Regions from separate parts of the Bradyrhizobium lablabi genome, predicted to be linked through region 1. Evidence: predicted binding sites of a transcription regulator. Region 1 holds the regulator's gene; each other region holds the start of a gene.

Region 1 (10,620 bases):
CCAGCTTTTGCAAATACGCACGGCGGTGGTTATGGGTCCCCGCTTTCGCGGGGACGACGATAGAATTTTGACTAACCGCTACGCCACCGCGTCAAAGCACCAGGCCAAAATGCCCTTTTGCGCGTGCAGGCGATTTTCGGCCTCGTCGAACACCACCGATTGCGGGCCGTCGATCACCTCGTCGGTGACTTCGTCGCCGCGATGGGCAGGCAGGCAATGCATGAACAGCGCATCGGGTCTTGCCAGCGACATCAGCTTGGCGTTGACCTGATAGGGTTTCAGCAAATTATGGCGATGCTCGCCGTCCTTGTCGCCCATCGAAAACCAGGTGTCGGTGACGACGCAATCGGCGCCGCGGACGGCGGATTCCGGATCGTTGCCGAGCACGATCGGGGCTTGAGTGGCCTTGATCCAGTCCTTCATCGCCTTGTTCGGCGCAAGCTGCGGCGGGGTCGCGACGTTCAGGGTGAACTTGAAGCGCTCCGCGGCGTGCGCCCATGACGCCAGCACATTGTTGTCGTCGCCGCTCCACGCCACGGTGCGGCCCGTAATCGGCCCGCGATGCTCCTCGAACGTCATCAGGTCGGCCATCACCTGGCAGGGATGCGAACGCCGCGTCAGCCCGTTGATGACGGGCACGGTGGCGTGCGCGGCAAGCTCCAACAGCGCATCATGGTTGAGGATGCGGATCATGATGGCATCCACGTAACGCGACAAGACCCGCGCGGTGTCGGCGATGGTCTCGCCGCGGCCGAGCTGCATCTCCGCGCCCGTCAGCATGATCGATTCACCGCCGAGCTGGCGCATGCCGACGTCGAACGACACCCGCGTCCGGGTCGAGGGCTTTTCGAAGATCATCGCCAGCGTCTTGCCTTCGAGCGGCTTCTTGGTCTTCGCGCCACCGTTTTTTTGCGCCTTCAGCTTCGCCTTCATGGCGAGGCTTAACTCGAGCATGTTGCGCAATTCCTTGGTCGGAATCTCGTTGAGATCGAGAAAGTGCCGCAGCGCCTTGCTCATTGCCCCGCCGCCTGCTTCAACCGACTGTCGGCAAATTTGGCGCAGGCGTGCTCGAGACATGCCACCGATTCCTCGATCTCCGCCTCGGTGACGATCAAGGGCGGCAGGAACCGCACCACGTTCTCGCCGGCGCCGACCGTGAGCAGCTTTTGCTCGCGCAGCGCGGCCACCAGATCGGTGGACGGCACCACCGCCTTCAGCCCGATCAACAGGCCCTCGCCGCGCACTTCACTGAGCACGCCCGGATAGCGGTCGACCACGGAGGCCAGCTTCTGCTTGAGCAGGAGCGACATCTTCTGCACGTGATCGAAGAAGCCGGGCTTCAGCATCACGTCGAGCACCGCATTGGCGGCGGCGACCGCGAGCGGATTGCCGCCGAAGGTCGAGCCGTGCGAGCCCGGCGTCATGCCGGAGGCGGCTTCCGCGGTCGCAAGACACGCGCCGATCGGAAAGCCGCCGCCGAGCGCCTTTGCCAATGACATCACGTCCGGCGTTACGCCGATGCGCTTATAGGCAAACAGATCGCCGGTGCGGCCTACGCCGGTCTGTACCTCGTCAAACACCAGCAGCAGGCCATTGTCGTCGCAGAGCTGGCGCAACGCCTTGAAGAAGGCGTGCGGCGCGGCGCGCACGCCGCCTTCGCCCTGCAGCGGCTCGATCAAGATGCCCGCGGTGTGCGGACCGGTCGCCTTCTTCACCGCGTCGAGATCGCCGAGCGTCACCTGATCGAAGCCGTCCATCGGCGGCCCAAAGCCCTCGAGATATTTCGGCGAGCCGGTCGCGGCCAATGTCGCCAGCGTCCGTCCGTGAAACGCTGAGTCGAAGGTGATGATGCGATAGCGCTCGGGATGGCCTTTGGCGGCGTGAAATTTGCGCGTGACCTTGATCGCGCACTCCATCGCCTCCGCGCCGGAATTGGCGAAGAACACGAAATCCGCAAAGCTCTGTTCGCACAGCCGCGCGGCGAGCCGCTCGCCGTCCGGGCTCTTGAACAGGTTCGACATGTGCCAGAGTTTTGTCGCCTGCTCCTGGAGTGCTGCGACCAGATGCGGGTGGCAATGGCCGAGCGCGTTGACCGCGACGCCGCTCGTGAAATCGAGATAGCGCTCGCCATTGGTGGCGGTCAGCCAACACCCTTCGCCGCGCTCGAAACCGAGATCGGCCCTGGCGAAAACGGGAAGCAGATGCGACGTGGCGCTCTGGGTCATGGCAATCACTTGAAAGTTAGGCCCGGCCGCGGTGCGCGCATTGGCGCGATCGCATCGACCGCCAGACGGAAAACAAAACGTGCCGCCTTTTCGGGGCGGCACGTGGCAAGCATTCTATGCCCGCGGCGAACTGTGTCAACCGGTCGCCCCCGTATTCTTCCGGTGTCGCGGAAAGGGCGCATTGCAATGCTTAGCTGACGGAACATGTGGACGCACCCACGCGGACTCTTGCGCCGGAGTCACGCCATATTGTAGCTTCTGGGACGTCGGGTACGACATCTCGTGCGGCAGTTCTGATCCTAAGTCCTAAGTGTTCGGCGTACACGTTCGGGCGCGCTTTCCGCGCCCGGCGAGGGCTAAGGGATTCTGCCGGCTGGGATTTTTGACAGATTGGCACCGCAGCGCTGCCCCAAGATCGGCCGGCGCGACGCGAAGGAAAGAGTGCGATGACGGTATTGACCTGGTCTGACGATCGCGTCGAGCAACTGAAGAAACTCTGGGAGTCCGGGCTTTCGGCCAGCCAGATTGCCGCCGAGCTTGGAAATGTGACGCGCAATGCCGTGATCGGCAAAGTGCACCGGCTGGGGCTTTCCGGCCGCGCCAAGAGCCCCGCCTCGGCGGCGCCGCGTCCGCGCAAAGCCCGCCCCGCCCAGCACATGATGCGGGTAGCGCGTCCGGTCTCGCGCGGCAACACGGCGCTGGCGCATGCGTTCGAGGTCGAGCTCGAGGCCGATCCGATCGCCTTCGACAACGTGGTGCCGATCAGCCAGCGGCTGTCGCTGCTGGAATTGAACGAGGCCACCTGCCACTGGCCGATCGGCGACCCGGCCAGCGCGGAATTCTTCTTCTGCGGCGGCAAGGCGCTCTCGAGCCTGCCCTATTGCGCGCACCACTCGCGGATCGCCTATCAGCCGGCAGGCGACCGCCGCCGCCAGCCGCCGAAGCCGGCGCGGTAAAGGGCGCGTGCAGACAACGCGCTAAGTCTGCTCCCTCGCCCCGCCCTTGCGGGGAGAGGGTTGGGGTGAGGGGCTCTATCGTCGTCTTCGAACGTTCGTGATGAATGAAGCGCCGTGCCTCGCCCCTCACCCGAAATTCCCGCTCCGCGCGAATTTCGACCTCTCCCCGTAAAGAACGGGGAGAGGTAAGGAAGTCGCCGCTGGCGACAGCATGCGAGGCCGCTTACTCCGCCGCTTTCGCGAACCGGTCATCCAGCGCGTAGCCGGCGCCGCGGACGGTGCGGATCGGGTCCTGCTCGCGGCCGGGGTTGAGCAGTTTGCGCAAGCGCCCGATATGCACGTCGACGGTGCGCTCGTCGATATAGATGTCGCGGCCCCAGACTGAATCGAGCAATTGCTCGCGGCTGAACACCCTCCCCGGATGCTCGAGGAAGAATTCCAGGAGGCGATACTCGGTCGGGCCGAGATCGATCGGCCGGCCCGAGCGGGCGACGCGGCGTTTCTCGCGGTCGAGCTCGATGTCGCCGTAACTTAACACGGTGGCGAGCCGTTCGGGGCTGGCGCGGCGCAACAGGCCCTTCACCCGCGCCAATAATTCCGGCACCGAAAACGGCTTGACGATGTAATCGTCGGCGCCGGTGGCAAGCCCCCGGACCCGTTCGCTTTCCTCCCCGCGCGCGGTCAGCATGATGATCGGCAGCGACCGCGTCTCCGGCCGCGCCCGCAAGCGGCGGCACAATTCGATGCCGGACAGGCCCGGCAGCATCCAATCGAGCACGATCAGGTCGGGAACGCGTTCCTTCAGCCTGGTGTCGGCATCGTCGCCACGGCCGACTGTCTCTACATCATAGCCTTCGGCGTCGAGGTTGTAACGCAACAGCGTGGTCAGAGCTTCCTCGTCTTCCACCACCAGAATGCGCGCGCTCATTATGCCCAGCCTTCTCTTTTGTTTGACGCGTTTTGTTCACGTGCTCAAAAAACGCTTCGTTTGGTTTGACGCGTTTTCTTCACGCTAACCAGATGCACTTCGCTCGAAAACGCTACTCTTGGTTTGACGCGTTTTCTTCACGCGAACCGGATCTAGTTCGCTCGAAAACGCTGCGTTCTAATTTCCAGGTACTGTCGTGGCAAAGGTCGTCATGTCGCCCTTCGGGCGCTTGTCGAGGATCTGCTGACCCTCGATCATGTAGAACACGGTTTCCGCGATATTGGTGGCGTGATCGCCGATCCGCTCGATGTTCTTGGCGCAGAACATCAGATGGATGCAGAACGAGATGTTGCGCGGATCTTCCATCATGTAGGTCAGGAGCTCGCGGAACAGCGAGGTGCAGATGGCGTCGACTTCCTCGTCGCCCTTCCACACCGACATCGCCGCGGGCAGATCGTGCGCCGCATAGGCGTCGAGCACGGATTTGACCTGCGACTGCACCAGGTCGGTCATGTGCTCGAGCCCGCGGATCAGTTTGAGCGGCTGGAAATCGCTCTCCAGCGCGGCGACCCGCTTGCCCATGTTCTTGGCGAGGTCGCCGATCCGCTCGAGATCGGTCGCGACCCGCATCGCGCCGACGATCTCGCGCAAATCGACCGCCATCGGCTGGCGCCGCGCGATCGTCAGTACCGCGCGTTCCTCGATCACCCGCTGCAGGTTGTCGATTTCGGCGTCGGCGGCGACGACGCGTTGGCCGAGCGCGACGTCGCGGCGGATCAGCGCATCGACGGATTCGACGATCATGCGCTCGGCAAGTCCGCCCATCTCCGCGACCAGCCGGGTCAATTCCTGCAGGTCGCTGTCGAACGCCTTGGCGGTATGTTCAGAAGCCATATTGCTCTCCTCAGCCGAACCGGCCGGTGATGTAGTCCTGGGTGCGTCGATCGCTGGGCGAGGTGAAGATCTTGTTGGTCTCGTCGAACTCGATCAGCTCGCCGAGATACATGAACGCGGTCTTGTCGGAGACGCGCGCGGCCTGCTGCATGTTGTGGGTGACGATAGCGATCGTGTAATCTTCCGCCAGTTCCTGGATCAGTTCCTCGACCTTGGCGGTCGAGATCGGATCGAGCGCCGAGCAGGGCTCGTCGAACAGGATCACCTCGGGCCGCACCGCAACGGTGCGGGCGATGCAAAGCCGCTGCTGCTGGCCGCCGGACAGGCTTAAGCCCGAGGCGTTCAGCTTGTCCTTGACCTCGTTCCACAAAGCGCCGCCGCGCAGCGCCTTTTCGACCCGGCCATCCATCTCGGATTTTGATATTTTCTCGTAGAGGCGGATGCCGAAGGCGATGTTCTCATAGATCGTCATCGGAAACGGCGTCGGCTTCTGGAACACCATGCCGACGCGGGCGCGCAACAGATTGAGGTCGAGCTTGGAATCCAGGATATTGGTCTGGTCCAGCATCAACTGGCCGGTGGCGCGCTGGCCCGGATAGAGGTCGTACATCCGGTTGAAGATCCGCAGCAAGGTCGATTTGCCGCAGCCGGACGGTCCGATGAACGCGGTGACGCGATTGGCGCCGAGCGTCAGGTTGATGTTCTTCAGCGCGTGGTGCTCGCCGTAATAAAAGTTCAGGCCGCGCGCCGTCACCTTGGCCGGGGCCTCGGGCAACGCCACGGCCGGAACCGACCCACTCGCGGCACTCACTGATACAGACAGGTCATTCATTTTGGTGTCCTCTCGGCGCCAAGAATACGCGCGCCAATATTCAAGGCGAGTACGGTCAGGGTGATGAGCAGGGCCCCACTCCAGGCCAACTGCTTCCAGTACGCATAGGGGCTCTGCACGAAGTTGTTGATGGTCACCGGCAGGTTGGCCATCGTCTTGGTCAGGCTTAGGCTGAAGAACTGATTGGAGAGCGCGGTAAACAACAGCGGCGCGGTTTCGCCGGCGACGCGGGCGGTCGCCAGCAGCACGCCGGTGATCAGACCCGATCGGGCGGCACGATAAGCGATCCGCTTGATCACGAGCGAGCGCGGCAGCCCAAGCGCGGAGGCCGCTTCGCGCAGCGGATTGGGCACCAGCAGCAGCATGTCCTCGGTGGTCCGCAGCACCACGGGAATGACGATCACGGCGAGCGCCAGCGAGCCGGCCAAGGCCGAGAACCCGCCCATCGGCACCACCACCGCGCCATAGATGAACAGGCCGATGATGATCGACGGCGCGCTCAGGAGAATGTCGTTGATGAAGCGGATCACCGAAGTCAGGCGGTCGTTGCGGCCGTATTCGGCGAGATAAGTGCCGGCGAACAGGCCGAGCGGCGCGCCGATGCCGACCCCGATCACCGTCATGATGATGGAGCCTGTGATGGCGTTCAGGAGCCCGCCTTCGGTGGAGCCCGGCGGCGGGGTATTCTCGGTGAACAACTGAACGCTCAGCCCGGCGAAACCGTTGAACAACAGCGTGAACAGGATCAATGCCAGCCAGGTAACGCCGAACAGAGCGGCGCCGAAGCAAAGGGCTCGGATGACGATGTCGGTGCGGCGCCGGCGGACGTAAATCGGGTTCATGAGCTTAGTTCCCGGCTTTCGTTTCCAGATGCTGCAGCATCATCCGCGCCGCGGCCAGCACGAAGAACGTCAACACGAACAACAACAGGCCGAGCAGGATCAGGCCGGATTGATGCAGGCCGTCGCTTTCGGCAAACTCGGATGCGATCGCCGCCGAGATCGTGGTGCCCGGCGCGAAGATCGACGAGGAGATGCGGAAGGAATTGCCGATGATGAAGGTCACCGCCATGGTCTCGCCGAGCGCGCGGCCGAGCGCCAGCATGACGCCGCCGATGACGCCGACGCGGGTGTAGGGAATGACCACGTTGCGGACGACTTCCCAGGTGGTGCAGCCGACGCCGTAGGCGGCCTCTTTGAGAACCGGCGGCACGGTCTTGAACACGTCGACCGAGATCGCGGTGATGAACGGCAGCACCATGATCGCGAGAATCAGCGCTGCGTTGAACAGGCTGAGGTAGGACGGGGGGCCTGCGAAAATCGATCCCAGGATGGGGATGCCGTCGAACACCTTAATCATGAACGGCTGGAACGTGTAGGCCAGGAACGGGCCGAGCACGAAGAAGCCCCACATGCCGTAGATGATCGATGGGATTCCGGCGAGCAGTTCGATCGCGATGCCGATCGGGCGGCGCAGCCATTGCGGGCAGAGCTCGGTCAGGAAGATCGCGATGCCGAGCCCGACCGGAATGGCGATCAGCATCGCGATGAACGAGGTCACCAGCGTGCCGTACATCGGGCCGAGCGCGCCGAGCACCGGAGGATCGGCCGACGGCGCCCAGCGCTGCGTCCACAGGAACGCGAAGCCATATTCCTTCATCGCCGGCCAGGCGCCGACGATCAAGGAGAGAATGATGCCGCCGAGGATGAGCAGCACCGAAATCGCACAGAGACGGGTAATCCAGTAAAAGGTGACGTCGCCGGCTTTGAAGGCGCCGAGCGCCTTGGCGCGATCGTAAGGCCCGGTGGCTTCGATTACATCGCTCTGAACGGCCATGTCTGCCACGCCAATCCCCTGTGACTTTCTACTTGTTCACTTGACCCGCCTTATGTCCCGGATCGGCGGTGCGCGCCAGCAACGCGCTTGCCGATCCGGGGGAATTTTTTAAAAGCTACGCGCGGGTCCCGGCTTCTCGCGGAGCAGCGGTGCACCGCACCGCGAGGCTTACCGGTCAGCTCTTGATATCGGACGACCAGGTCTTTTCGATCAGCTTGACCACCGGCTCCGGCATCGGAATGTAATCGAGTTCCTCGGCCATTTTGCCGCCGTTCATGAAAGCCCATTTGAAGAACTTCACGGCTTCGGCGGATGCGGCCTTATCAGCCGGGTCCTTGTGCATCAGGATGAAGGTCGATGCCGTGATCGGCCACGACTTTTCGCCCGGCTGATCGGTGAGGATCACGTAATAGCCGGGAGCCTTGGTCCAGTCGGCGTTCGAAGCCGCCGCCTGGAACGCCTCGACCGTGGGCTGCACCGTCTTGCCGGCCTTGTTCACCATCGCCGTATAGGTCAGCTTGTTCTGCTTGGCGTAGGCGTACTCGACGTAACCGATCGAGTTCTTGGTCTGACCGATGTTGCCGGAGACGCCTTCGTTGCCCTTGGCGCCGACGCCGGCCGGCCATTCAACCGCGGTGCCGGAACCGACCTTGGACTTCCAGTCGGCGCTCACCTTGGAGAGATAGTCGGTGAAGTTGAAGGTCGTGCCCGACCCGTCGGAGCGGCGCACCACCGTGATCGCCTCGCTCGGCAGCTTCACATTCGGATTGAGCTTCTTGATCGCCGGATCGTCCCATTTGGTGATCTTGCCGAGATAGATGTTGGCGAGCGTATCGCCGTCGAACACCATTTCGCCGGGCTTCACGCCCTCGAGATTGACCACAGGAACGATCGCGCCCATCACCATCGGCCACTGTACCAGGCCATCCTTGTCGAGCTGCTCGACCTTGAGCGGCATGTCGGTCGCGCCGAACGTCACGGTCTTGGCTTCGATCTGCTTGATGCCGCCGCCGGAACCGATCGACTGATAGTTCAGACCGTTACCGGTTTCCTTCTTGTAGGCATCGGCCCATTTCGAATAGATCGGGAACGGGAACGTCGCGCCCGCTCCGGTGATGTCGGCGGCGAAGGCCGACGTCGATGCGGCGACCAGGCCGGCAGCGACGATAGCTTTCATGAGATTCATTGCTGGTCTCCATCTGATGAGCGAAGCGCTATGGCGCGCCCGAATGCGCTCACGCCGGTCCGTTTAAGAGCGGTCAATGCCGCTTTTACGAAGGTTTGATGACGACTGGATGACAGGCCTAAGCAATTGGAATAACTAGACTTTAGGCTACAACCGCGGTTTTTGGCTGGGGAAAACAGGCGGTAAAAGTAGCGCCGTTTTTGGGCACGCTTTCGATCAAAAGACGGCCGCGATGGCGGTTAAGAATATGTTTAACCAGCGATAATCCGAGCCCGGTTCCACCCTGCGCGCGGCTGTCGCCGACATCGACCCGATAGAACCGCTCGGTCAGCCGCGGCAGATGTTCCGGCGCAATCCCGGGACCGAAATCGCGTACCAGGACGCGGATTTCGGGGGCGCCTTCGCCGGAGGCCGCCGCGACCAGCGAGACGATCACCTTGCCGCCGGAGGCGCCGTATTTCAGCGCGTTCTCGATCAGGTTTTCGAACAGCCGCAGCAATTCCTCGCGGTCGCCGGCGATCGGCGCCGGCGTATCCGGCAGATCGATATCGACCGTGACCTGGCGTTCCCGCGCTAAGGGCTCCAGCCCGTCGGCGACCTGGCGGATGATCGGGACGATATCGACCAGCGTATCGGGGCGGACATGGGCCGACAATTCGACCCGCGACAGCGACAACAGATCGTCGATCAGCCGCGCCATCCGCGTCGCCTGGGTGTGCATGATGCCGAGAAAGCGCTCGCGCGCCCGCGCATCGTCCTTGGCCGGGCCCTGCAGCGTATCGATGAAACCCGACAGCGCCGCCAGGGGCGTGCGCAATTCATGGCTGGCATTGGCGACGAAGTCGGCGCGCATTTCCTCGACCCGGCGCAGCGGCGTCTGATCGTGGAACGTCATCAGCATGCATTTGTCGGTGCCGCCGAACACGGTCGGCACCGGCACCGGCGTGATGATCAATTCCATCCAGCGGTCGACCGGCACGTGATCGAGATAGGTGGCACGGCGGCTTTCCGTGGTCGCGATGGCTTCGCGCAGCGCCGTGATGATTTCGGGCGAGCGCAGCGCGAACTGGGCGAGTTCGTTCTTGCGCAGCGCCGGCGCAAGCTGGGCTGCGGCCGCATTGAGGTGGATGACGCGGCCGGCGCGGTCGAGCAGCACGGCCGGGTCCGGCATGCCGGCGACGACCGCGCTGACCGCTGCGGTTTCCACCGGGTTGACGCCGCGCACGTCTTCGCGGGAGGTGACCGCGTTGTGCAGCCGCCACGGCACCAGCGCCGCGGCGGCGATGCAGACGAAAACCGTGCCGGCGACGACCGGCGACAATTCGCCGAACGTGACCAGCACGGCGAGCGCGAGACCGGCCGCGAGCAGAATGATCGCCGAGTGCCGCAACCGGTCCGGCCACGGCGCAAAAAAGTAAGGCGAGGAAGAATCGTCAATTGCCATCGGGGCGACTCGCTTCCCGTTTCAAGGCCTCAATCGTCAGGCGCCGGTATCCCGACGCTCTCTCACATAGGCGGCTTCGTGTGCCGGCTGGGCATCGAGGCCTGGCGTCGCCTGACGCAGGCGCTTTATTCGCGCACCGAGTATAACCTCCCGAAACGTCAGCAAGATTACAGATATGACAAATGGCGCAAGATAATAGAGGACCCGAAACAGCAGCATCCCCGCCAGCAGGTCTTCCCGGTCCATCTGCCACAACCCGACCAGCATGGCGGCGTCGAACACCCCGAGCCCCCCGGGGGAGTGGCTGGCGAAGCCCAAT
Region 2 (10,620 bases), 3.5 Mb from region 1:
CCGACCGCAATATCGGGCCGCGGCAACAGCGTGCCGCGTTCGGCCGCGCCGACCGCAAACCCCCCGAGGTCGTAGTCGCCATCCCTGTAGAGGCCGGGCATTTCGGCGGTTTCGCCGCCAATCAGCGCGCAGCCGGATTCGCGGCAGCCTTCCGCGACCCCTGCGACGATCGCCGCCGCCGCCTCCGGATCGAGCCTGCCGCATGCAAAATAGTCCAGAAAGAACAGCGGCTCCGCGCCCTGCACCACCAGGTCGTTGACCGACATCGCCACCAGGTCGATGCCGATGCCGCCGTGCAGGCCGGTCTCGATCGCGATCTTGACCTTGGTGCCGACGCCATCCGTGGCGGCGACCAGGACCGGGTCTTTGAAGCCCGCGGCCTTGAGATCGAACAGCCCGCCGAACCCGCCGATTTCGGCGTCGGCCCCGGCGCGGGCGGTAGCACGGACCATCGGCTTGATCAGGTCGACCAGCCGATTACCCGCATCGATGTCGACACCCGAATCCGCGTAAGTGAGCCCGTTTTTGCGGTCGATCATGGCCTGTCCCAGATAATGCCGGCTGGTTACGTCGGATTCCGCGGATGCGCAATGGCTCGCAAGCGGTATGCCCGTGTACTATGTAGACAGGAACCGGTTCAGCCTGCAAAGAGCCGGACCTTCGTAAAAAACAAGGCCGGGAGCCGGGAAGCGACCGAGTTGAGTATTCCGAATATCATTACGCTGGGCCGCATCCTCCTGGTGCCGATCATCGTCTGGGCGATCGCCTCCAGCCAGATGGAAATCGCGTTCGCGATCTTCGTCATCGCCGGCGTCAGCGACGCCGTGGACGGCTTCCTCGCCAAGCGTTTCAACATGGCGAGCGAGTTAGGCGCCCTGCTCGATCCCTTGGCCGACAAGGCGCTTCTGGTCTCGATCTACGTGGCGCTTGGTATCTGGGGCGCGGTGCCGCGCTGGATCGTCATCCTCGTGGTCTCGCGCGATATCATGATCGTGAGCGCCGTGATTGTGTCATGGTTGTTCGGCAAGCCGATCCCGATGAAGCCGTTGATGGTGTCAAAACTCAATACCGTGGCGCAGGTGGCATTCGCGGCATTGGTGCTGGCCGCGCTCGGCTTCGGCTTCCAGCCGAGGCCGTATGATCTGATCCTGATGGGCTTTGTAACGGTCTTTACTTTGGTCTCCGTCTCTCTCTATCTCGTGGAGTGGGTGCGGCACATGAGCACGATCGAAGCCAGCTAGAGCGCGATCGAAGCAAGTTGGATCGCCGAGATCCCGGTATGGAGCAACCGCGTGGCAGGCCGCGTCGAACCTCGTCAACTGGCATTTGCGCTGCCGCACGCGGAAAGCCTCACCCGCGACAATTTCCTCGAAGGACCGGCCAATGCTGCCGGCCTGGCGCTGGTTGACGGTTGGCCGGACTGGCCAAGCCCGATCATGCTGCTGGTCGGACCGGAGGGCTCCGGCAAGAGCCATCTGGCGGCGATCTGGGCCGAGCAGGCCGGCGCGCGGTCGATATCCGCCCATGCGCTGACCGCAACCGCGGTGCCGGGCGCGCTGGCGACCGGGGCGCTGGTGGTGGAAGACTTGAAATCGCCTGATGTCGACGAGCGGGCGCTCTTTCACCTGATGAACCTGGCGCGGGAAGACGAAGCCTTCGTTCTGATCACCGCGCGGGTGCCGCCGTCCGCGCTCCAAATCGAGCTGCGCGATCTGCGGTCACGGCTGCGCGCGGTTCCGACGGTGTCGCTGCTGCCGCCCGACGACCAGTTGTTTCGCGCCCTGATCGTCAAATTCTGCGCCGACCGTCAACTGGCTGTCGATGAGACGGTGGTAAGCTATCTCGCAACCCGGATCGAGCGGTCCTACGCGGCCGTACGGCAGGCGGTCGAACTGCTCGACAGCGAAGCCTTGCGGCTCGGCCGGCCGGTCACCCGGGCGCTGGCGGCTGAATTATTGCGCAATGCCTGATTTGTGACGGCCGAGGCGCATCTTGACGGCGCGGCTTGTGGGAACATCAATGTCATCGAAACGTCATCGCGATAACACATGCTTTGCGCCGACTTGGCTAAAATGGCGGCGCGGCCTGATTTGGGAATGGATCAAACCTTGATGGAATCCGCGCAAGCCATTGTAATTAAAGAAAAAGAAGCGGAAGCCGAGGCTAGCCCGACGATTGCTGCAAGCCCCGAACGCTTCATCAATCGCGAGCTTTCCTGGCTGCATTTCAATCGCCGGGTGCTCGAGGAGTCGGTCAATCCCGGCCATCCCGCGCTTGAACGGGTGCGATTCCTGTCGATTTCCGCCAATAACCTTGATGAGTTCTTCATGGTCCGCGTCGCCGGCATCAAGGCCCAGGTGCGCGAGGGCATTGCCGAGCGCAGCCCAGACGGGCTGACCCCGTCCGAACAGCTGGTTCTGATCAACGAGACGGTTTCAAAGCTCGCCAACGACCAACAGGCGATCTGGCGCGACCTGCGCGGCATCCTGGCCGAAGTGGGCATCGTTCTTGTCGACGGCCGCGATGTCACCAAGACCGAGCGAGGCTGGATCGAGGATCATTTCCTCCACAACATTTTTCCATTGCTGACGCCGCTTGCCATCGATCCAGCGCATCCCTTCCCGTTTATCCCGAGCCTCGGATTTACCATCGCGCTGCACCTGGCGCGGGTCGCCGACGGCAAGCCGATGAACGCGCTCATTCGTATGCCCGGCAAGATCGATCGCTTCATCCGCCTGCCCGCCGGCAAGGACGCGACCGTGCGCCTGATTACGCTGGAGCAGGCCACCGGCCTGTTCATCGGCCGGCTGTTCCCTGGCTATGTCGTCAAAGGCCAGGGCGCCTTCCGCATCATCCGGGATTCCGAACTCGAAATCGAGGAAGAGGCCGAAGATCTGGTGCGGCTGTTTGAAACCGCGTTGAAGCGGCGGCGGCGCGGATCGGTGATCCGGCTCGAGATCGAAGCCAACATGCCGGATGAACTGCGCGCCTTCGTGCAGCACGCACTTTCCACCGCCGACGACGAGGTGTTGCTGGTCGACGGCGTGCTGGCGATGAACGAATTGTCGCAACTGACCCGGCTCGACCGCCCCGATCTCGAATTCGCGCCCTACGTCCCCCGCCATCCGGAACGCGTGCGCGACCATGGCGGCGATATTTTCGCCGCGATCCGGCAAAAGGACCTGATCGTCCATCATCCCTATGAATCGTTCGACGTCGTCGTGCAATTCCTGCAACAGGCCGCCCGCGATCCCGACGTCGTCGCCATCAAGCAGACGCTTTATCGCACCTCGAACAACTCGCCGATCGTCCGCGCGCTCGCGGAGGCCGCGGAAGCCGGAAAGTCGGTAACCGCGCTGATCGAGCTCAAGGCGCGGTTCGATGAGGAAGCCAACATCCGCTGGGCCCGCGACCTCGAACGCGCCGGCGTCCAGGTCGTGTACGGGTTCATCGAACTGAAGACCCATGCCAAGCTGTCGCTGATCGTGCGCCGCGAGGGCGGCAGTCTCACGACCTATGTCCATACCGGCACGGGGAACTATCATCCGGTGACCGCGCGTATCTACACTGATTTGTCCTATTTCACCTCCGACCCGATCATCGGCCGCGACGCCGCGCGGGTCTTCAACTACATCACCGGCTACGCCGAACCGAGCGACATCGAGAAGATGGCGGTATCGCCGCTGACCCTGCGCAAGCGCATGCTCGAACATATTCACGGCGAGACCAACCACGCCCGTCACGGCAGGCCCGCGGCGATCTGGATGAAGATGAACTCGCTGGTCGACCCCGACATCATCGACGCACTCTACCAAGCCTCGCAGGCGGGCGTATCGATCGAGCTGGTGGTGCGCGGCATCTGTTGCCTGCGTCCGGGCATATCAGGGCTTTCGGAGAATATCCGCGTCAAATCGATCATCGGCCGTTTCCTCGAGCATGGCCGAATCTACTGCTTCGGCATGGGACAGGGCCTGCCCGGCGCAAAAGCTGCTGTGTATATCTCGTCCGCCGACATGATGCCGCGCAACCTCGATCGCCGGGTCGAAATCCTCTGTCCGCTGCAAAATCCCACGGTGCATCAGCAGGTTCTCGAGCAGATCATGGTCGCTAACCTGAAGGATACCGAGCAGAGCTGGCAATTGTTGCCGGACGGATCGTCAACGCGTATGAAGGCCGCGAAGGGCGAGGAGTCTTTCAACCTGCATAATTACTTCATGACGAATCCGAGTCTGTCCGGCCGTGGAAAGTCGCTTAAGGAATCTTCGCCGCGCCGGCTCACGCGCCGTACCGAGCGTCAGCAATCGTCCACCGAGCGTCAGGCATCATCATAAGGGGTCTTTCCGGTGAAGGGGCCGCGCAAACGCGCATCGAGCGTCGCGGTCATCGACATCGGCTCGAACTCGGTGCGTCTCGTCGTCTACGAATCGTTGACGCGAAGCCTGGTCACGCTGTTCAACGAAAAAACCCTGTGCGGTCTCGGACGAGAGGTGCAGACCACCGGGCTATTGGCGCCCGACGCCGTCGCCAAGGCGTTGACGTCGCTGCGGCGGTTTCGCGCGCTGTGCAAAGTGATGAAAGTCGGCCGGGTCTACGCGATCGCCACCGCCGCGTGCCGCGATGCCACCAACGGCCCGGATTTCATTGCCAAGGCCGAACGCATCTGCGGCGTCAAAATAGAAATCCTCTCGGGTCCGCGCGAAGCGAAATTATCCGCCTTCGGCGTCATCTCCGGCATTCACAAGCCGGACGGGATCGTCGGCGATCTCGGCGGCGGTTCGCTGGAACTGGTCGACGTTCGCGGCAACCGGGTTCATAGCGGCGTCACGTTGCCGCTCGGAAGCCTCGCGCTGCAGGATCTGTCGCACAAATCCTTGAAGCGCGCCGAGCGCATCGTCAAAACCGAGCTTTCCGATGTTGCCCAGCTCTCGGCCGGCCGCGGCCGTGTGTTCTACGCGGTCGGTGGAACGTGGCGCGCGCTGGCGCGCATCCACATCATCCAGAGCGAATACCCGCTGCGAGTGATGCATGGCTATTCGATACCGGCCCAGGACGCACTCGATTTCGCGCAGCGCCTGCGGCGCCTGGTAACGGCGAATATGTTGGCCAATATCGAGGTCGTTGCCGATGCGCGGCGGCCGCTATTGGCCTACGCTGCCCTCGTTCTCGAACAAATCATCCGGGTCGCGAAGCCGAAAACCATTGTGTTTTCGACCTTCGGCGTACGTGAAGGCCTGCTCTACGAGAAGCTGCCGCCGGCCGAGCGCGCCAAGGACGGATTGTTTGGCGCCGTTCAAGAGCTCAACGGACTGTTGTCGCGATCCGCGCGTCATGCCCAGGAATTGACGGAATGGACCGATCGCCTGGTGCGGGTCGTGCATTTGCGGGAAACCGACGAGGATCGCCGCCTGCGCCATGTCGCTTGCCTGTTGTCGGATATCGGCTGGCGGGTACATCCCGATCACCGCGGCGAGGAAACGCTCAGTCTCATCATCAATGGCAATTTCGGCTCGATCAGCCATCAAGGCCGGGCGTTTGTCGCATTGTCGGTGTTCTACCGTTATGCGGGCTTGAGCGAACAGAACGAACCGCCGGCTATCATTCGTGAGTTGGTGCTGCCGGCCATGATCGAGCGTGCGCGCCTGCTCGGCGCCGCGTTCCGCGTCGCCCATCTGATATCGGCGGCGCGGCCGGGCGTGTTGCCGGCGACCCACTTCCGAACCCAGGGCCGCAAGCTGATGCTGGTGTTCGAGCACCGGATGGTCGATATCGTCGCCGACCGCGTCGGCAGCCGCTTCAAGCAGCTGGCGCGGCTGGTCGGCCGCTCCGGGTCGATCGAAAGGCGCTAGGCCAGTCCAGCGCAATTTTCTCTGATTCAATTTTCAAACAGCCACGATGCGCAAGGTTTTGACATCGTCATTGCGAGCGCAGCGAAGCAATCCAGCTTTGGCGCCGCGAAACAGGAAGCTGGATTGCTTCGTCGCAAGTGCTCCTCGCAATGACGACTGGAAACAGTTTCGCATTCCCGCGGCGCAATGCGCCCGAGGTTTGCCTCATCTTTCACCCTCCTGGAAAGTAGAGGGCGCAGGGAAAGCCGGATGCGCGCTGCACCCGCGGTCTCGCGTGCAAAATGCAATATAGAAGACGCACACGAGCATACAGGTTCAGCGGAGGCAATCCGGCCTTCCCTGCACGATGGTTTACGGCTTACTTCGTGCTCTCCCCGGCGACCGGGCTCTTTTGCCACCGTCATCCGTGGAAGTGACTTCCACGAACTTGACACCAGCGTCGGGGTGTCAGGACCACACGACTTCGCCGTCCGCTTAAGCGCTGTTCGTCAATAGCGCTGCTGCGTCCACCGCATCCCGCCCCGCGTCCGTGACGATCGCGATACGCCCCTCGAGAGGAACGAGACGGCGCAGTTGTAAAAGTGTTTTGGGGCAAACGAGAACAAATTTCTTTTTGCAGGGAGGACTGGACAGGGCAAATCAGCTTGATCCGAAAGGAGAATTTTTGCTCAATTGAAATTGCTGTGAAAGCCGGAATTGAGGTCAAATGGCATCGCTGATTTGCCCGTCGGGCGATCGATGGCGCTACGTTCGCTCTTTCCCCGCTATGGCCGAACCGTGAGTTGAATTAAGTGCACTGGACTGCACCCCTGGAACGAGACACGATAATTTCTGTGACAGTGCGGTTGCCATGATGCGTTATCGTGGTTTGTTTTGCGCGAACGCGGTTTCGAACTCAAGGGGCGATTGGTACCCGAGCGCCGAGTGCAACCGGTCCTTGTTGTAGACTTCTGCGATGAAGCTATTGATTCGGCGGCGGGCGTCACTGAGGTCGGCGAAGGCCTTGCCGTCGATCTCTTCGGTCTTCAGCGTCTTCATGAAGCTCTCGGCCTTGGCGTTGTCGAAGGGATTGCCCGGTCTGCTCATGCTGATGGTGATGTCGCGATCGGCCAGCCGTTGGCGATAGGCGATGGAGGCGTATTGCACCCCGCGATCGGAGTGATGGATCAGGCTGCCGGGTTGCGGCTTTCGGGCATCGATGGCTGTCTCCAGCGCGGCGATGGCGAGTGAGGCATCGAGCGTGTTCTCAAAAGCCCAGCCCACGGCCTTGCGCGAGAAGGCGTCGAGAATGACGGCGAGATAGGCGAAGGCTCTGGCGAGATGCACATAAGTGATGTCGGCGACCCAGATTTGATCAGGCGCTGACGGAACAAGGCCGCGCACCAGATTGGGCACGATGAGAAAGGCCGAGGGGCGGTCGGCTGGTGGCTTCAGGAACGGCGCCTTGCGCTGGGCCAGGAGATTGTCCTCGCGCATAAGCCGCTGAACTTTCTTGGCATTCACCACCATGCCCTGCCGTCTGAGGGCCGCTGTCACCCGCCTATAGCCATAGAAGCGGTGCTTGAGGCAAATGCGCTGGATAACGTCGCGCAACTCGCACTCAGCCGCCTCACCGCTGCGTCCGGCAAGGTGCCGGTAATACGTCGCGCGCGGCAGGCCTGCGAGCCTGCACAGGTGCAGCACATCGGCGTGCGAACCGGCCGCTTCTAGCGTCATGGCTTCAATAACTTCGATGATGCGGATGCGGGTTTGCCTTGCGCTGCCGGCCGCTCCAAGGCGCGCAAGGCTTTTCGAAAAAAATCGATGTCCAGTTGCTGGCGGCCCACCAGCCGTTCAAGCTCGGCGATGCGCGCGCTCGCCTGGGCGAGCGCAGAGCGTTTTTTGTCATCCGCCTGTAGCGGCCTGAGCCTGCGGGGGCCAGGCTTGGGCCCGCGCTTGCGATTCAACCCCTCAGGCCCATGGGCCTTCCACGCCTTGATCCAGTCATGCAGAAGCTTGCGCGATATCCCAAGCTTGCGGGCCACAGGCAGAACGCCTTCGCCTCCTTCAGCAAGCTTGATCGCCTTCAATTTGTACGCCGTCGGAAACTGACGGATCTTTCCTTTTGCTGCCACAGGTCATCCTCGAAATGCCTGTCACAGAAATTATCGTGTCTCGTTCCAGGGGTGCAGTCCAGCACCGTCACCGTAATTCCCCAAAGAACTCCACCGCGCCCGTTTCGAGATTGTACATTGCGCCTGTGATCTTGATGGTACCCTTGGCCTCCAACTCCGCCAGGACGGGGCTGTCTTTCCGAATGTTCGCGACAGTCATCTCGACATTCTTCCGCGCGACAGCATCCACGAAGGCGTAGTTCTTCGCCGACCGGTCGCCTGTATAGGACGTCGCCTGCACCGCAGGTTTGATCTTAGCCAGCAATCCCGTAAGATTGCCCAGCTCTGCGTTGTCAATCGCCCCTTTGATCGCGCCACAGGCGGTGTGCCCCATGACGAGCACGACTTTGGCGCCGGCGAGTTTGCACGCGAACTCCAGGCTGCCCAGAATGTCGGCGCTCTCGACGTTGCCGGCGACCCGGCAGTTGAAGATGTCGCCGATGCCGAGGTCCATGATGACCTCGGCCGGGGCGCGCGAGTCGATGCAGCTGAGTAGCGCCGCTGCGGGATATTGTCCCGAGGCGCTTGCCTTCTGTTCGCGAAGATAATTGCGTTCCTTCCTTTCGCCCTTCCGAAAGCGCGTGTTTCCGTTCTTCATTGCCTGGATGATTTGATCCGGCGTCAACTTGTCGCGTAGTTCCTTGGTAAGAGCGTCCGCGCGTGCCCGGTCCGCGAGGAAGAGGCTGCTCCCGCCAATTCCGACCGCAGCCGCTGCGCCCGTCATCTTGAGGAAATTCCGGCGGGCCAAACAATTGCAGTCCCGAGGATGTCCTGGCTTGTGGTGCACGGGCGATCTCCCCTTCCATAACTATATTTTTCAAGCAACGTGCCGCGAATCCTATTTTTGATCGGTGTTCGTGACAAGGTGTCACAAGCAAACGACGAGGCAAATCTATAATTCAGAATGGAGCTCGGCTGGCAAACCTCAACTAAGATGCAGAGGCTGCTTCCGCACGGGCACGGAAGGAGACATGGTCGGGCGCGTTGCAAAGCGCCGAAGTGCGCTGTTTGAGCAATGCTCGACAGGTCTATAACCGGTTCGATAGACTGAAGAGGGGTTTTGTCCGACCTGAGCCCGACGATGTCTGAAACGATTATGCGACGAATATGGCAAGCCATAAAACGATGGCGCTGGCGGGCCCTGGCTTTGGCGGTGGCGATGCCCTTGGCAATCGCCGTGTTTAGCTGGTTCGGCGTCACCACCCCCGATCGGACAGCAGAGCAGTCATTCATGTCCCGCGCCGAAGCTCGCCACCAAGGCGCGGTAACCGTTCGCGCGGCGGTTTTGACCGACGACGAAGGCCAGCGCTACTTCGGCGCGTCTCTGGCCGACCATGGCATTCAGGCGATCTGGCTGGGCGTGGACAACGCCGGTGAATCCGAGCTGGAGTTTCTGCCGATCGTCACCGACCCGAACTACTTTTCGGAAGCGGAGGTGGAACAGCTTCTTCACGCATGGTGGCGAGGCAGCGCCAATGCGTCCACCAAGGCCGCCGTCGCGCAGGCTCCCATGCCGGATATCATCCCGCAGAGGCAAGCCGCGGCGGGCTTTGTCTTTACGCACCGTGAAGGTGGCTTGAAATTGTTTGGCGTGGGGTTCGAAACCGGCAGTGAGGAACTGCTGTTCAGGTTCGCCCTCCCGGTCCGCGGCGGGTCCTATGCGATCGAGAAAGTTGATTTCAGCAACATCTATCCGCCCGGATCGGTCGAGGATATCGATCTGGCGACGCTGCGCGAAAGGCTAGCGAAGCTACCGTGCTGCACCACCAATAAGAGCGGCACAGATAACGGTGATCCGCTCAATATCGTCGTCGTCGGGCACGGACTCGACGCACTTTTCTCATTCATCGGGCGCGGATGGAGGCTCGACGAGCCGTTCGATCTTCACAGCGTTTATCGGACTATTCAAGCTTTCCTGTTCCGCAGCGAATATCTCAACGCACCGGTCAGCCCGCTGCATGTTTTCGGACGCCAGCAGGAAGTCGCATTGCAGAAGGCGCGCAACACCGTGAGCCTTCGCAATCATCTACGGCTGTGGCTCGCTCCGTTCACGGTCGGTGGGCAGCAGGTCTGGGTGGGCCAAATCAGCCGCGACATCGGCATCAAGCTGACCACGCAAGTCTGGTATCTGACCACGCATCGGATTAGCCCGGCCGTCGACCAGGACCGCTTCTATCTGCTGCAGGACCTGATCATGTCCGGGGCCGTTTCGCGCTTCGGCTTTGTGCAGGGCGTTGGTGTATCGTCCACGCCAGATCCGCGCGTCAATCTCGGTGGAGACCCGTATCTGACCGATGGCCTTCGGCTCGTTCTGTTCCTCGGCACGCCGCGACGGGCCTTCGATCAAATCGAGTTTCTCGACTGGGAGCATCCTCGCCCGTAGAGCGACCTCGCCCGGTTCGGCTTCAGCGGGCACTGGTCGCGATCGTCGCGCGCGGTCCCGGCGGCGGCTCTCGCATCAGCGAACAAGTTCGGACCTGTCGTCTAGGCCAATTACGGTCACAGTGCACTCAATTCGGCTCCGCGGTTTCCCAGGACACCGTGCACCATCGCCCGCATCTTCAGCACCATGTGATCCAGCGCGGCAATGGCCGCGTGTGGCGCAAGTTGTAAGACTGCAA
Region 3 (10,620 bases), 3.5 Mb from region 1:
AATTCGCGGCCCTCAGTGTCGACGACGATGATGTGCGCGCCGGGACATGGCAGGCCGACACTGTCGAGATGGGCCGCGGTCAACTCGCCCGGCATGATGGTCGAGGGCGACGTGGTCTCGGTCGAGCCGTAGCAATTCGCAAGCTTCAGACCCGGGATCTTGGTGTCCAGTTTTTCGATCGTGGCGACCGGCATCGGCGCGCCGCCAAAGCCTCCGATGCGCCAGCTCGACAGATCGTAGCTGTCGAAATCCGGCTGCAGGAGGCAGAGATTGTACATCGCCGGCACCATCACCGTGTAAGTGACACGCTCGCGCGCGGCGACCTTCAAATATTCCGCCGCCTTGAATTCGGCCATGATGATCAAGGCGCCCGCGCAACGGACCATGGTCATGATGTTGGCGACTACGCCGGTGACATGCGCCAGCGGCACCGCGGCGATCGAACGGTCCGCCACGGTGATCTCAAGACAGGACGCGAATATCATCGCGGAATGGATGACGTTGCAATGCGCGAGCATCGCGCCTTTGGGCCGGCCGGTGGTGCCGGAGGTATAAAGAATGAGCGCGGTGTCCTGTTCGCCGACCTCCGCAGGCTCGCCCAGTGCATCATTTTCGACCAGATCGGAAAATTGCGACGCGCGCGCTTCATCATCGACCGAAATCTTGTGCTTCAGGTCGGGGATGTCGCGGGCATCGGGCACGCGATCGGCCAGCGTTGCCTCATGGATCAAAAGGCTCGCGCCGCTGTCGGTCAGGACGTAGGCGATTTCCGGCTTCTGCTGCCGGGTGCTCAGCACAACCGTCACCAGGCCGAGATGGGCTGCGCCGAACATCGCGAGCGCGAATTCGATGCGGTTGCCGAGTAAAAGCGCGACGCGATCGCCCCGTTGCAGGCCGAGTTTTCGCAAGCCCGCCGCCACGCGGGCCGATTGTTGCGCGACGTCGCGCCATGTCAGCCGGCGGTCGCCGCAAATCAGCGCCTCGCCGTCCGGATTTTTCGATGCCGCCTCCGCAACCATCGCCCAGATGGTGTTCGACCGCTCGCAAAACGCCGGCACCAGGCGGTCGCCGAAGCGGGCCTCAAGCTGCATGGCGGGAATCGAATAATGCGACCAGTCCATCGTTCGCCTCGCTCAACTCTTGGTCTTCATGCCGTAAACATGCTCCGGACCTGGAAAGGCGCGCGAGCGCACGTCCCTGGCATAACCCTCGATCGCGGCCTCGATCATCGGGCCGAGTTCGCCATAGCGGCGAACGAATTTCGGCGTCCGTGGCGACAAGCCCAGCATGTCCTCCAGCACCAATACCTGGCCGTCGCAGGCCGCACTGGCGCCGATGCCGATGGTGGGGATGGCGATCGTCTCGGTGATCCTGCGTGCCAATGGTTCTGCGACCGCCTCGATCACGATCGAGAATGCGCCGGCCTCGGAAATCGCTTTCGCGTCGTTCTCGATCGGCTCCCAGCTTCCCTCCTCGCGGCCCTGGGCACGAAACGAGCCGAGCGTGTTGATCGACTGCGGCGTCAGGCCGATATGGCCCATCACGGGAATGCCGCGCTCGACCAGAAACGCGACGGTCTCGGCCATCCGCTCGCCACCTTCGAGTTTGACGGCACCGCAATGGGTTTCTTTCAGGATTCTCGCCGCGGAATGAAACGCCTGCTCTTTCGAGGCCTCATACGAGCCGAAGGGCATGTCGACCACGACCAGCGCATGCTGCGAGCCGCGCATGACGGCGCGGCCCTGCAGGATCATCATGTCGAGCGTCACCGGCACCGTGGTCTCAAAACCGTGCATCACATTCCCTAAGGAATCGCCGACCAGAATGACGTCGCAATGGCGGTCGACCAATGCCGCGGTATGGGCGTGATACGACGTCAGCATCACGATCGGCTCGCCATTCTTGCGGGCGCGGATATCGGGCGCGGTCTTGCGCTTGATGGTGGATTGGACAGACATTTTTATCCTCCGACGACGGGAACGCCGATCACGACGGGATGGAACGCAAACGCCAGCGCCAGATAGGCGACGATCCCGACGGCTATTGCGATCAGATCGTTGACGGGACCGCCCACCGGAATTGGCGGCCCGCCCGCATCGGTCCGACGTTTCAGCGAGATGCGGTCGAACACCGCCCAGCCCAGGAACGAGCCGAACAGGATGATGCCGCCGAGATCGCCATTGGCCAGCAAATGCGCCGCCGCCCACAATTTTACCCCCGACAGCAGCGGATGTTTTACGACCGTGTAGATGCGGCCGCGGATATAGGCGGCCACGACCAGAATGACGGCCGGCAGCATCAGGGCCACGGTGACGTGCTTGAGCCATCTCGGCGGATACCAGAGGTCGATCCGCTCGGCTGCGCGATAATGGGCAAAACCCCAGACGATCAGCGCGAGGCCCGCGAGCGAAACCAGCGCGTAGCCGATCTTGTAGGGACCCTCGCCCCATTGCGCGATCAGCCGCGCGCGCTGTTCGCGCCTTGTCGTGAGCGTGTGGACGCCGAAGAACAGCACCAGGCCCAGGATCATCACCGCTAGACCCATGATGTTTCCTCCGCTGCAGGGCCGGCTTTTTGTCTGCTTCGGGTATCACTTTAAGGGCTTAAAGTGCAATGCGCCAAAATGCGCGCAAGCTATCCGTTCTAACCGCCGTCATTCCGGGATGGCCCGAAGGGCCAGACCCGGAATCTCGAAATTGGAGGCACGCAAGCCAATCTCGAGATTCCGGGTTCGCGCGTTTCACGCGCGCCCCGGAATGACGGCTTTGTTCACGGCGTTCCGGATTGCTTGCCCAATTCGCGATTGTCGACATAGCGGATCGCGATCGGCCGGCCGGCCAGCGCGCCGCCGAGGTCGCCGGTAAATTTCATCGGCGTACAGGCATCGAGCGATGCATTGATCGCCTTCAGGTAGGTGGCGCGGGTGTCTGGTGAGGCGCCCTCGGTGAAGTACGTCATGCGCGGCGTCCCGATCATCTCACCGGAACGCTTGAAACTGAAGCGGACCGACATCTGCATGCCCTCCCGCGCGGCGTCGGCCGGCGGCGGTGTCCAGCAGGACCGCAGTGCCGCAAAGAGATCGCCGATGGTGTTGAGATCGTGGTCGGGCTTTTTGTACTTATCTGCATCGTTTTGCGGCGGCACGCTTTGAACCGTGAGCTGCAGGTTTTCCCCATAGGGATAATCGATCTCGGGAATGCAGGGCCCGTGATTGAACACGCTGCAGAAGTAGGGCGTGCACGGCCGTCCATCCAGCACGCTGCAGGGCGAATGGGAGAACGGTATGGGATTGATCTGATGCCGCGGCCGGGCCTCGGCGGTTGCGGCGGCCATTGTGGCTGCAATAGCAATGATGAGGCAGATGACAATGCGCGGCAGCATGAAACCAGTCCCAAAAGGCCCACAACCCAAATTGATGTTGTTAAAATGATGCGCCGGCCCGACGGCATCAAGGCCGGCGGCGTTCACATCCCCGCGTTCATCGCTGAAAGTTCCGCGATCAGCGCCTTTTCGCTGGGCTGGTCGAGCACGCCGGCGGCATAAAGCGAGATGCCGCCATAGAGCGTGATATAGATCTTCATCACCGCGCGCCGCCGCGCCGCCGGCGTTTCGATATCGGCACAGAAAATCCGCATCGCCTCGGTGATGACTTTGTGCACGGCGGTCTGCAGTGGCGGATTGTACTTCATGGTGGCGTGCGGCCGGCTCGCCATCAGCGCGAAGATCGCGCGGTTGGCGAGCGCGAAGCGGATATAAATCGCGGTGTAGTCTTCCGGCGTCTGTGCTTTCTTCAGCCGGCCTGCGAGCCGCGTATAGGCCTCGGTCGCGACCGCATCCAACAGCGCCTCGCGATCCCCAAAATGGTTGTAGAGCGAGCGGTGCGCGACGCCGACGGCGTCGGCGACCTCGCGCAAGCTCAAGCGCTCATGGCCGACTTTCGCCACCAGACCATAGGCGGCCTTCAAGGCCGCTGTTTGCAAATTGCCATGTCGATAGGTGGCCCGGCGCGGTTTTGAATTCATGCGCCTTCATACAAAGGCGGCGGCCAAAACACCACCGCCGCGGCGCCAGCCGCTCCCCTCAAGCCGACGCGCGGCTCACCACCCGGTCTTCACCGTATTGTGGGGTGATGTCCTCGTCGATCATGGCGCGGATCATTTTTATCACAGCGCCGCGCGCCCGTGCCTTGGTGGCAGCGTGGGCCGGCATGTTGAGCGTGCTTAGCGCCCGGGCCGCCTCCTCCGCGCTGCGCTCGAGCTCGTCGGCCGGAACGACGCGGTCGAAGAAGCCGGCGGTGACCGCTTCCATTGGACCGAACATCTCCGCGGTCATCACAACCCGGCTGAAATAGGCCGGCGTCAGCCGCTGCCGGGCGATCTCGATGGCAAAACGCGGCACCGTGAGCCCGATCGCGACCTCGTTCATGCCGATCCGGTAGTCGCCCTCGGCGGCAATGCGGTGATCGCAGGACATGATCAGGAACGCCCCCATCGGGAACGCGTTGCCCTGGCAGGCCGCGACCACGGGCGTCGGAAACGACAGGATGCGCAGCGCGAGCTCCGCACCGGCCTTGACCATCAGATATTGCTCCTCGGCGCTGCCCTTGGCGAATACGTTGAGATCGAACCCGCCAGAAAAATGCTTTCCGCGCGCTTTCAGGATCGCGACCGTCTTGTCCCGTTCGGCCTGGTCGAACGCGGCATGCAGCGCGTTCAGCATTTTCAGCGACATCACATTGGCCTTGCCGTCGTCCATCACGATGGTGCCGACGGGGCCGGAACGGGAATAGGTGACGAGATCTGGCATTGCGGGCTCCTCGATTGATAAAAGCATCCATTGGATACTTTACTGGTTGAGCGGCAGGTTCAAGGAGCTTTTCCGGGAGAGCAGCCGCATGAGGCATCCGCGGCGCGCATGGGTGTCGCGGGAATGCCACCACATATTTGGCGTCATCACCGGGCTTGTCCCGGTGATCCACGTCTTGCTTGCTTGCTTTCTTGGTGACAAAGACGCGGATGGCCGGGTCAAGCCCGGCCATGACGAATTGAGAGACTGGCGCGAGGCATCGACCCACCGGCCCGCTCACGCCTTCCTCTTCACGTCCTTGATGCTGGAAAAATTGATGCCCTCGGCGCGTTCTTTGGTGTAGCCGAGGTAAAATTCGTTCTTGGCCAGGAACACCGGATCGCCATCGACGTCGTCGGCGACGCCGGAGCCGTTGGCGGCGATGAAGGCGTCGAGTTTCTTGCGGTCGTCGGATGAAATCCAGCGCGCCAGCTGAAATTCCGAGACCTCGAATTCCACGGGAAGCGAATATTCGGCGTCGAGCCGGGCTTTCAGCACGTCGAGCTGCAGCGGGCCGACCACGCCGACCAGCGCGGGCGCGCCGTCGCGCGGGCGGAAAACCTGCACCACGCCCTCCTCCGACATCTGCTGCAAGGCTTCTTTCAGTTTCTTCGCCTTCATCGCGTCGGTGAGCCGGACGCGGCGGACGATCTCCGGGGCAAAACTGGGAACGCCCACAAAGGTTAGGTCCTCGCCTTCGGTCAGGGTGTCGCCGATCCGCAACGTGCCGTGATTGGGAATGCCGACGACGTCGCCGGCAAACGCCTCATCGGCCAGGGCGCGGTCCTGCGCGAAGAAGAATTGCGGGCTCGAGAGCGACATGTTCTTGCCGGTGCGCACCAGCTTTGCCTTCATGCCGCGGGCGAGTTTGCCCGAGCACAGCCGCGCGAACGCAATGCGGTCGCGGTGGTTCGGGTCCATATTGGCCTGGATCTTGAACACGAACGCGCTCATGCGCGGCTCCGCGGCCTCGACCTTGCGCAGGTTGGAGTCCTGCGCGCGCGGCGGCGGCGCGAAGCGGCCGAGGCCTTCCAGGAGATCGCCGACGCCAAAGTTGCGCAGCGCGCTACCGAAATAGACCGGCGTCAAATGGCCCTCGCGAAACGCAGCGAGTTCGAACGGCTTGCAGGCTTCGGATACCAGCGCCAGTTCATCCTTGACCGCGGCGACGTCAAGGTTGGCATTGCGGCCGGCAAGTTCGGAAATGTCGATCTGTTGCGCCGCGCCTGTTTTGGCGCCGCCGCCCTCGAGCAGGCGCACGCCGCCGCTCACGACATCATAGGTGCCGAGGAAATCGCGGCCGCGGCCGACCGGCCAGGTCATCGGCGTAGTGTCGAGCGCCAGCGTCTTTTCGATCTCATCCAGGAGATCAAACGTGTCACGGCTCTCGCGGTCCATCTTGTTGATGAAGGTGATAATCGGGATATCGCGCAGACGACACACCTCGAACAGCTTTCGCGTTCGCGCCTCGATGCCCTTGGCGGCATCGATCACCATCACGGCGGAATCGACCGCGGTCAGCGTCCGATAGGTGTCTTCGGAAAAGTCCTCGTGGCCCGGCGTGTCGAGCAAATTGAACACGAGGCCCTCGAACTCGAAGGTCATCACCGAGGTGACGACCGAGATGCCGCGCTCGCGCTCGATCTTCATCCAGTCGGAACGGGTGTTGCGGCGCTCGCCCTTGGCCTTGACCTGGCCTGCGAGATTGATGGCGCCGCCGAACAGCAAGAGCTTTTCGGTCAACGTGGTCTTGCCGGCGTCGGGATGGGAGATGATCGCAAAGGTCCGGCGCCGCGCCACTTCCTGGGCAAGCGGCGAGCGGGACGGTGATTCGGTTGCGATGGCGAGGTCGGACATGGCGGCAGCGTTTGGCAGGGAAAGGTGGCTGGATCAAGGGAGTTTTCGGCCTGTTACATATAGGAATGGCGCGGACGAACGCCAATCAGGGAGCTTGTCAGGGCACTTTGGACACCAGCGACACCACCCAATAGGCCAGCGCCGCGATGCCGGCAGACGCGGGGATCGTGATCACCCAGGCATAGACGATCGTGCTCGCGACGTTCCAGCGCACCGCCGAGGCCCGCCGCGCAGCGCCGACACCGACGATGGCGCCGGTGATGGTATGGGTGGTCGAGACCGGAACTCCGAGCCAGGTCGCGATGAACAGTGTCGCCGCGCCGCCGGTCTCGGCGCAAAATCCCTGCATCGGCGTCAGTTTTGTGATGCGCAGGCCCATGGTGCGGACGATCCGCCAGCCGCCCATCAACGTGCCCAGCGCCATTGCCGCTTGGCAGGACAACACCACCCAGAACGGCACGAAAAATTCGGTGCCGAGATAGCCTTGCGAATAAAGCAGCACCGCGATGATGCCCATGGTCTTCTGCGCGTCGTTGCCGCCATGGCCGAGCGAATATAGCGATGCCGAGACGAATTGCAGGATGCGGAAGGCGCGATCGACCGCGAACGGCGTCGAGCGCACCGAGGCCCAGGACACGATCACGACCAGCACCAGCGCCAGCACAAATCCGAGCAGCGGCGACAGCACGATCGCGAGCAGGGTTTTGGTGAGCCCGCTCCAGACCGCGGCCGAAAGCCCGGCCTTTGCCATGCCGCCGCCGACCAGTCCGCCGATCAGGGCGTGCGAACTGGAGGATGGGATGCCCAAACCCCAGGTGATCAGGTTCCAGACGATGGCGCCGACCAGGGCGGCGAAGATCACTTGCGTATCAATTACGCTCGGCTCGACGATCCCGGTGCCGATGGTGTGCGCGACATTGAGCCCGAACACGGCAAAGGCGACGAAGTTGAAGAACGCCGCCCAGAACACGGCGTATTGCGGCCGCAACACCCGGGTCGACACGATCGTCGCAATCGAATTGGCGGCGTCGTGCAATCCGTTGAGGAAGTCGAACATGAGCGCGACCGCGATCAATCCGGCCAGTATCGGAAGACCAAGCGTGGCGTCCACTGCGCGGCCCTGCCCTATACCTGTTCGATCACGATTGAGTTGATCTCATTGGCAACGTCATCGAAACGATCGGCGACTTTCTCGAGATGGTCGTAGATCTCGGCGCCGACGATGTAATCCATCGTGTTGGCGTTGCGGTGCTTGAGGAAGAGCTCCTTCAGCCCGATGTCGTGGAGATCGTCGACGCGCCCTTCGAGCTTGGTCAATTCCTCGGTGATCGCGGTCAGCATCGAGACGTTGTTGCCGATCGATTTCAAGAGCGGCAGCGCGCGGCCGACGAGATTGGCGCATTCGACCAGTAGCGTACCCATTTCCCGCATCGGCGGCTCGAAAGTGCGGACCTCGAACAGGATGACGGCTTTCGCGGTCTGCTGCATCTGGTCGATGGCGTCGTCCATCGAGGTGATCAGGTTCTTGATATCGCCGCGGTCGAACGGGGTGATGAACGTCCGCCGTACCGCGGTGAGCACCTCGCGGGTGATGCTGTCGGCGTCGTTCTCGTACTGGTTGACGCGCTGGCAGAACACCGGCGTCTCATCGCCGCCGCGCAGCATCTCCTGCAACGCCAGCGCGCCCTGCAGCACGGTCTCGGCATGGCGGGCGAACAGGTCGAAAAACCGTTCCTCCCTCGGGAGAAAAGCGCGGAACCAACGCAGCATCTGAAATGTCCATTGTCAGCGGAAATGGCCGGCCGGAATCGCCTGTCACATAACTGTCATAAACCATTCCGGCGGGAAAGCGCGCCGCACACGGCCCGCGAAACCGGTCATCCACTGCTTTATAAGGGCAAGAAAATGCTCTGGATTTCGTTCCGCTCAAAGCGAGCGGCGGAAATAATGCGCGATCTCGCCGATCACGCCGCGGCGGAATGTCAGCACGCAGATCACGAAGATCGCGCCCTGGATCACCGTCACCCATTGGCCGAACCCTGCTAGGTACTGCTGCATGGCGATAATGACAAAAGCCCCGACCACCGGTCCGAACACGGTGCCGAGCCCGCCGACCAGCGTCATCAGCACGATTTGCCCGGACATCGCCACTTCAACGTCCGTCAATGATGCATTTTGCGCGACGAACACCTTCAGCGCGCCGGCCAATCCTGCCAGCGTTCCCGACAGGATATAAGCTAGCAGCTTGTACTGATCGGTCTTGTAGCCGAGCGAGATCGCGCGAGGCTCGTTCTCACGAATAGCTTTCAGCACCTCGCCGAACGGCGAGTTGATGGTACGGAAGATCACCAAAAAGCCGAACAGGAAGCCAGCGAGAACGACGTAGTAAAGGATCGTCGGGTTGGCGAGGTTGAAAATTCCGAACAGGTAACCCTGCGGAACGCCCTGGATACCGTCCTCGCCATGGGTGAACGGCACCTGCACATAGATGAAATACAAAAGCTGCGATAGCGCGAGCGTGATCATCGCGAAATAGATGCCCTGGCGGCGGATCGCGACGACGCCGGTGATGACGCCAAGCGCTGCGGCAGCAGCGGTGCCGGCCAGAATTCCAAGTTCGGGGGACAAGCCCCAGACCTTCAATGCGTGCGCCGAGACATAGCCCGCGGTGCCCAGAAACATCGCGTGACCGAACGACAATAATCCGCCGTAGCCGATCAAAAGGTTGAAGGCACACGCCAGCAGCGCAAAGCACAGCGCCTGCATGACGAAGAACGGGTAGATGCCGCTCACCGGCACGGCCATCAACAGCGCCGTCATGATGCCGAACGCGATCATCTCGTCGCGGATGGTGCGCGGTGTCACCGGGATTGTATCGTCGGTCATCGCCGTCATATCAAGCCGCCCGTCCGGTAAGTCCTGTAGGCTTCACCAGCAACACCAGCACCATCAGGACGAATACCACGGTGTTGGAGGCCTCCGGATAGAAGTACTTGGTCAGTCCCTCGATCACGCCGAGCGCGAAGCCGGTGACGATCGATCCCATGATCGAACCCATGCCGCCGATCACCACCACCGCGAACACCACGATGATGACATTTTCGCCCATCAGCGGCCGCACCTGATTGATCGGCGCCGACAATACGCCGGCGAGCGCCGCGAGACCGACGCCAAGCCCGTAAGTCAGCGTGATCATGCGCGGCACGTTGATGCCGAAGGCGCGCACCAGCGTCGGGTTTTCGGTGGCGGCGCGAAGGTAAGCGCCAAGCCGCGTCCGTTCGATCAAGTACCAGGTTCCAAGACAGACGATGAGCGAGAAGATCACCACCCAGCCACGATAGATCGGCAGGTACATGAAGCCGAGATTCATGCCGCCTTTCAGCTCGTCGGGGATCGCGTAAGGCAAGCCCGATGAGCCGAAGTAATTCTGGAACACGCCCTGGATGATCAGCGCCAGCCCGAATGTCAGCAGCAGCCCGTAGAGATGATCGAGGCCGGCCAGCCATTGCAGCATGGTCCGTTCCAGGATCATTCCGAAAATGCCGACCACGATCGGCGCCAGGATCAGCGCCGGCCAATATCCGATGCCCGCGACGTTCAAGAGGAAATAGGCGCAGAACGCGCCCATCATGTAGAGCGCGCCGTGAGCGAAATTGATGATGTTGAGCATGCCGAAGATCACGGCAAGCCCGAGACTGAGCAGCGCGTAGAACGAGCCGTTGATCAGTCCCACCAGAAGCTGTGCGTAGAGAGCCTGCATCGATCGATCTTTCGCAACCAAAATCAAATGGTAACACGGAAACGGAGCCCACCGGCGCAAGGCCGGCGGGCCAACGCAGTTACTTCTTCAGCAGCGGGCACTTGCTTTCCGAAAGCGGCGTGAAGGCCTGGTCGCCGGGAACGGTTCCGACCAGCTTG

The links. The regulator PhoB, encoded in region 1, activates phosphate uptake and scavenging genes when phosphate is short. The targets are predictions, from matches to a motif close to TGTCATNNANCTGTCAT.
Region 2: the regulator PhoB is predicted to act here: its motif matches at 2,021-2,037, upstream of B5526_RS01755 (RNA degradosome polyphosphate kinase).
Region 3: the regulator PhoB is predicted to act here: its motif matches at 8,516-8,532, upstream of B5526_RS02130 (DUF47 domain-containing protein).

Annotation. Positions count from the first base shown of each region.
Region 1 is NZ_LT670844.1:4,815,007-4,825,626, reverse strand. Features, by position in the region: gene argF (ornithine carbamoyltransferase) at 79-1,017, opposite strand; gene B5526_RS22415 (aspartate aminotransferase family protein) at 1,014-2,225, opposite strand; gene B5526_RS22410 (GcrA family cell cycle regulator) at 2,672-3,181, shown strand; gene phoB (phosphate regulon transcriptional regulator PhoB) at 3,405-4,109, opposite strand; gene phoU (phosphate signaling complex protein PhoU) at 4,287-5,003, opposite strand; gene pstB (phosphate ABC transporter ATP-binding protein PstB) at 5,014-5,835, opposite strand; gene pstA (phosphate ABC transporter permease PstA) at 5,832-6,677, opposite strand; gene pstC (phosphate ABC transporter permease subunit PstC) at 6,682-7,671, opposite strand; gene pstS (phosphate ABC transporter substrate-binding protein PstS) at 7,847-8,857, opposite strand; gene B5526_RS22375 (ATP-binding protein) at 9,000-10,301, opposite strand; gene B5526_RS22370 (lysylphosphatidylglycerol synthase domain-containing protein) at 10,338-10,620, opposite strand, start outside.
Region 2 is NZ_LT670844.1:372,671-383,290, forward strand. Features, by position in the region: gene purM (phosphoribosylformylglycinamidine cyclo-ligase) at 1-539, opposite strand, end outside; gene B5526_RS01745 (CDP-alcohol phosphatidyltransferase family protein) at 699-1,241, shown strand; gene B5526_RS01750 (DnaA ATPase domain-containing protein) at 1,293-1,970, shown strand; gene B5526_RS01755 (RNA degradosome polyphosphate kinase) at 2,112-4,331, shown strand; gene ppx (exopolyphosphatase) at 4,344-5,846, shown strand; gene B5526_RS01765 (IS3 family transposase) at 6,705-7,562, opposite strand; gene B5526_RS01770 (helix-turn-helix domain-containing protein) at 7,559-7,960, opposite strand; gene B5526_RS01775 (carbonic anhydrase family protein) at 8,028-8,786, opposite strand; gene B5526_RS01780 (LssY C-terminal domain-containing protein) at 9,081-10,382, shown strand.
Region 3 is NZ_LT670844.1:444,482-455,101, forward strand. Features, by position in the region: gene B5526_RS02090 (class I adenylate-forming enzyme family protein) at 1-1,121, opposite strand, end outside; gene panB (3-methyl-2-oxobutanoate hydroxymethyltransferase) at 1,134-1,958, opposite strand; gene B5526_RS02100 (NnrU family protein) at 1,961-2,545, opposite strand; gene B5526_RS02105 (hypothetical protein) at 2,770-3,333, opposite strand; gene B5526_RS02110 (TetR/AcrR family transcriptional regulator) at 3,465-4,022, opposite strand; gene B5526_RS02115 (crotonase/enoyl-CoA hydratase family protein) at 4,081-4,806, opposite strand; gene B5526_RS02120 (peptide chain release factor 3) at 5,083-6,702, opposite strand; gene B5526_RS02125 (inorganic phosphate transporter) at 6,800-7,813, opposite strand; gene B5526_RS02130 (DUF47 domain-containing protein) at 7,828-8,472, opposite strand; gene B5526_RS02135 (branched-chain amino acid ABC transporter permease) at 8,629-9,597, opposite strand; gene B5526_RS02140 (branched-chain amino acid ABC transporter permease) at 9,599-10,462, opposite strand; gene B5526_RS02145 (ABC transporter substrate-binding protein) at 10,542-10,620, opposite strand, start outside.